Regions from separate parts of the Paraburkholderia denitrificans genome, predicted to be linked through region 2. Evidence: predicted binding sites of a transcription regulator. Region 2 holds the regulator's gene; the other holds the start of a gene.
What was found. The regulator LexA, encoded in region 2, represses DNA repair genes until DNA is damaged. The targets are predictions, from matches to a motif close to ACTGTATNNNNATACAGT.
Positions count from the first base shown of each region.

Region 1: the regulator LexA is predicted to act here: its motif matches at 1,330-1,347, upstream of ACFPTO_RS06810 (PA0069 family radical SAM protein).

Region 1 is NZ_JBHSMP010000009.1:194,916-197,367, forward strand. It holds gene ACFPTO_RS06800 (D-amino acid dehydrogenase) at 1-567, opposite strand, end outside; gene ACFPTO_RS06805 (Lrp/AsnC ligand binding domain-containing protein) at 761-1,249, shown strand; gene ACFPTO_RS06810 (PA0069 family radical SAM protein) at 1,382-2,452, shown strand, end outside.
Region 2 is NZ_JBHSMP010000007.1:395,197-397,648, forward strand. It holds gene ACFPTO_RS05145 (sulfate ABC transporter substrate-binding protein) at 1-634, opposite strand, end outside; gene lexA (transcriptional repressor LexA) at 954-1,604, shown strand; gene ACFPTO_RS05155 (hypothetical protein) at 1,632-2,042, shown strand; gene ACFPTO_RS05160 (DUF2939 domain-containing protein) at 2,145-2,452, shown strand, end outside.

The DNA of each region.
Region 1 (2,452 bases), on a different contig from region 2:
GCCGCCCGTCAGCTTGTGCGACACCGCGCCGAGCGCCGGTTCGGCGCGCTGAAGCTCGCCAGCCGTGAGCAGCTCGTAGGGGACGTTCGCTTCCTTGAGCACGGCGATGTCCTTCGCCGCGCCGTCGAATTGCTGCTGCGTGCGAAACACCTGGAGCGTGCCGCCCGTGCGGCCTTCGTACTGGATGCCGGTATCGGCGCGCAGCGCCTGCAGGCAGTCGCGGCTGTATTCGGCGAGACGAACCATGCGGCCCTTGTTGAGCGCATAGCGCTCGGCCGAGCAGTTCATCAGCATCTGCCACATCCACTGAAGCTGAAACTTCGTGCCGTCGAGGCGAATGGCGAGCGGCGCATGCTCCTGGAACATCCACTTGACCGCCTTGAGCGGAATGCCCGGCGCGGCCCACGGCGCGGCATAGCCCGGCGAGATCTGGCCCGCGTTGGCGAAGCTGGTGTCGAGTGCGGCGCCCTCTTCGCGGTCGATGACGGTGACCTCGTGGCCCGCGCGCGCGAGATACCATGCACTGGTCACACCGACCACACCACTGCCCAAGACGACAACTCGCATAGCTGCTCCGATTCGATTGTTGATGCCACGCCGACTGTGCGCCCGGGTAGGTCAGTGACCGCCCTGGAGGCCCGCAGGATGCGGCAAACAGGGGAAAAATACGGTTTGAGTGGTGTGGCTAGTAATAACAGCTATGTTATTGTTTGATGTCTAGATTTTGTTATTGTATTTTTGAGATATTCAGGAAAAAAACATGAGAACGCAGCGCCAACCGGTCCGCGCGCTCGACCGGCTCGATCACCGCATCCTCAAGCTGCTCCAGGAGGACGGCCGCATGGCCATGAAGGACCTCGCCGAGCAGGTCGGACTCTCGGTGACGCCCTGCATCGAACGGGTCAAGCGCATGGAGCGCGATGGCGTCATCACGGGCTACTACGCGCGCGTGAATCCGGCGGTGCTGGGCGCGGCGCTGCTGGTGTTCGTCGAGATCACGCTCGACCATAAAAGCGGCAACATGTTCGAGAAATTCCGCCGCGAGGTGCAGCAGATCCCCGAGGTGCTCGAATGCCATCTGGTCTCGGGCGACTTCGACTATCTGATCAAGGCGCGCATCGGCGAAATGGCCGACTACCGGAAGCTGCTCGGCGACATCCTGTTGCAGTTGCCCGGCGCCGTGCAGTCGAAGAGCTACGTCGTGATGGAAGAGATCAAGGAGACGTTGATGATCGCCGTCCCCGAGTAAAGGCGCTCCGGCGGCTCCGGCGCATCGGGTTTCGGGACGGGAAAGGCGCCTCTTTTTCGGGCTCGACAAAGCGGCCATGTACTGTATATTTATACAGTACATGGCCGCTTTTTTTTGTTTCGAATTTTCCCCGTGAATAACCCCGACCACGATCGCCACGACGATCCCGACGCATGGCAACCCGTCGCGCCGCCCGCGCCGAGGAAAGGGCGCGGCGCGGTCTCGAACCTCCAGGGGCGCTACGAAGCGGATCGGCGCGAGGTGTTCGACGACGGCTGGCAGCCGTCTTCGGACGACCCGCATGACGGCGCGCCAGCGCTCTTTACGCAGGTCTTCGAGGAGCGGGCGAAAACCATCCTCACGCGCAACCAGTCGCCGGATCTGCCGTTCAACGTGTCGCTCAATCCCTATCGCGGCTGCGAGCACGGCTGCATCTACTGCTTTGCCCGGCCCACGCACAGCTATCTGGGGCTGTCGCCGGGGCTCGACTTCGAAAGCCGCATCTACGCGAAGGTCAACGCGCGCGAACTGCTCGTGCGCGAGCTATCGAAGCCGTCCTACGAACCCGAACCCATCGCGCTCGGCGTCAACACCGACGCGTGGCAGCCCGTCGAGCGCGACTTGCGCATCACGCGCGGCGTGATCGAGGTGCTGGCCGAACGGCAGCATCCGTTCGCGGCGATCACGAAGTCGTCGCTGATCGAGCGCGATCTCGACCTGCTCGTGCCGATGGCGCAGCGGCGGCAATTCATGGCGGCGATCACGATCACGACGCTCGACGCCGGGATCGCCCGCACGCTGGAGCCACGTGCCGCAGCGCCCGCGCGGCGTCTGCGCACGATCCGTACTTTGGCCGAGGCGGGGATTCCGGTCGGCGTGAGCATCGCGCCGGTGATTCCGTTCGTCACCGAGCCCGATATGGAACGGGTGCTCGAAGCCTGTGCCGAGGCGGGTGCGACGAGCGCGAGCTACATCGTGCTGCGTCTGCCGTGGGAAGTCGCGCCGCTGTTCCAGCAATGGCTCGCCGCGCATTTTCCGCAGCGCGCCGGGCGTGTGATGAACCGCGTGCGCGACATGCGCGGCGGCAAGGACTACGACGCGTCGTTCTCGCAACGCATGAAGGGCACCGGGCTCTGGTCCGATCTGCTCAAGCAGCGCTTTCGCCAGGCCGTGAAGCGCCTCGGGCTGAACGAGCGGCAACAC
Region 2 (2,452 bases):
GCACACCAGCGTTTCTGTAGAGCTGCGTGACGAACGCCTTCGCCTTCTGGTCATTGCCGCCCGGCTGATGCGCGGCGTACGCCCACGCCGCGAGGTAATTCCAGCGCGCGCCGCCTGAGGTCTTCGGATTCGGCGTGACGATCGAGACGCCCGGCTTCACGAGGTCGTCCCAGTCCTTGATGTGCTTCGGATTGCCCTTGCGCACGAGAAACACGATGGTCGAGGTGTACGGCGCGGCGTTGTCGGGCAGACGCTTTTGCCAGTCGGCGTGCACGACGCCCTTCTTCGCGAGCGCGTCGATGTCCCAGGCGAGCGCGAGCGTCACGACATCGGCCTGCAGGCCGTCCAGCACCGAGCGCGCCTGCGCACCCGAGCCGCCGTGCGACTGCCTGATCGTGAGCGTCTCGCCGGTCTTCGCCTTCCACTGCTTCGCAAAAGCCTCGTTGACCTGCTGGTACAACTCGCGCGTCGGATCGTAGGAAACGTTCAGCAACGACGTATCCGCATGCGCGGCGGGCGTGTGCGCGGCCATGCCAACGAGCGCCGCGATGCCGAGGATCGGCGCCACGCCAACGATCAACCGCGCCGCCAGTCGCTTGATCCAGCCCGTTTTTCCGTTGTCCAGAATGCCCATCCACTTTTCTCCGTGTTGTCTTCGCGTGGGTCTTGCGTGCCTGCAGCTCACGATGAAGGGCAGTCTAACGACCGGCTTAAATCATTAAAAATAATGTTTCTTCATTTTTTAATGCTCAAAAGTGGTAAGCCCCCTCGCCTCTGCCACGCGAGCACGGTCGCACCGTCATTCCATCCGCCCGGCAGTGGGCAAGATAGTGGGCAAGGTAGCGCGCAAATGCCGCGAAAACGCCCGCCGAACGGAGAACTTCAAGTAACACTTGAAAAGGATCCGATACTGTATAAAAATACAGTCACCTGTCTATTCATACAGTGCCGCCATGACCAAACTCACCGCACGACAGCAGCAGGTTTTCGATCTGATCCGGCGCGCGATCGAGCGCACCGGCTATCCGCCCACGCGCGCCGAGATCGCGGCCGAACTCGGCTTCAGTTCCGCCAATTCCGCCGAGGAGCATCTGCGCGCGCTCGCACGCAAGGGCGTGATCGAACTGGCCGCAGGCGCGTCGCGCGGCATCCGTCTCCTGCCCGGCCCGGACGACCTCCCGCGCCAGTTCACGCTGCCGCACCCGAGCATCATGCAGCTCTCGCTGCCGCTCGTCGGCCGCGTCGCAGCGGGCAGTCCGATCCTCGCGCAGGAGCACATCGCGCAGCACTACGCGTGCGACCCGGCGCTCTTCTCCAGCAAGCCCGACTACCTGCTCAAGGTGCGCGGCCTGTCGATGCGCGACGCGGGCATCCTGGACGGCGACCTGCTCGCCGTGCAGAAGAAGAGCGAAGCGAAGGACGGCCAGATCGTCGTCGCGCGCCTTGGCGACGACGTCACGGTGAAACGCCTGAAGCGCCGGCCCAACGGGCTCGAACTGATCGCCGAGAACCCCGACTATGACAACATCTTCGTCGAGGCCGGCAGTGTGGAGTTCGCGCTCGAAGGCATCGCTGTCGGCCTGATTCGCCCCACCGAATTCTGATCGTCTAAACGCTGTCTGGAGGGAGTTATGGAACGCCTTGCCCGTTTGCTGCCCTTTCGTCAATTCGGCCGTCTGCGGCATCTGCGCGGCCTCGCCAGCTGCGCGGCGAAGAACACGCGCATGTCGGGAGCCGCGCAATCCGGCTCTCTCTTCGACAGCCTGAGCGACACCGAACCGGGGTCCACAGTTGGGTCCGCGGTTGGGTTGGCCCCGGGCCTAGTCGAACTGCCGCCGTTACCGTCCGCGCAACCCGCATTTGCGCGCGTTTCGCTCAACAGCGGGCTGAACCACACCGAGCCCGGACGCCGGGCGCCCGTGCGCGTGTACCACGGGCCTTCCCGGCTCATCATGGTGGGTACGGTCGATGCGGTGTGCCGGATGATCGACCGCTGCATCGCCGAACAGCACGCGGATCTGCCCGCGGCGCTCGCTAAGTAAGGGAAAAACGGTAAAGGCAACGGGAGAGTCCGGGATCTTTTTTTCATTCACCTTGTCCACACACGGTGTTCATTAAATGATCCTAAACATCCCAACGCAACCATGACCCAATCCCTGTCGAACAAACGCTGGATCAAACCCGTCGCCATCGTGGTAGCCCTGGTGCTCGTCGCGGCCACAGTAGGCTACAGCTACGCCTCGCCGTATCTGGTGCTGCACCGGCTCAAGGCCGCAGCCGATGCGCGCGATGCGGCAACGCTGAACGAGTACGTCGACTATCCGGCGTTGCGCGTAAGCCTCAAGGAACAGGCTGGCGACATGCTGACGCGGCACCTGGAGGAGCAGCACGGCAGCAATCCAATGCAGCTGTTGGGCAGCGCGATTGGCACCGCGATCGGCACCGCGCTGAT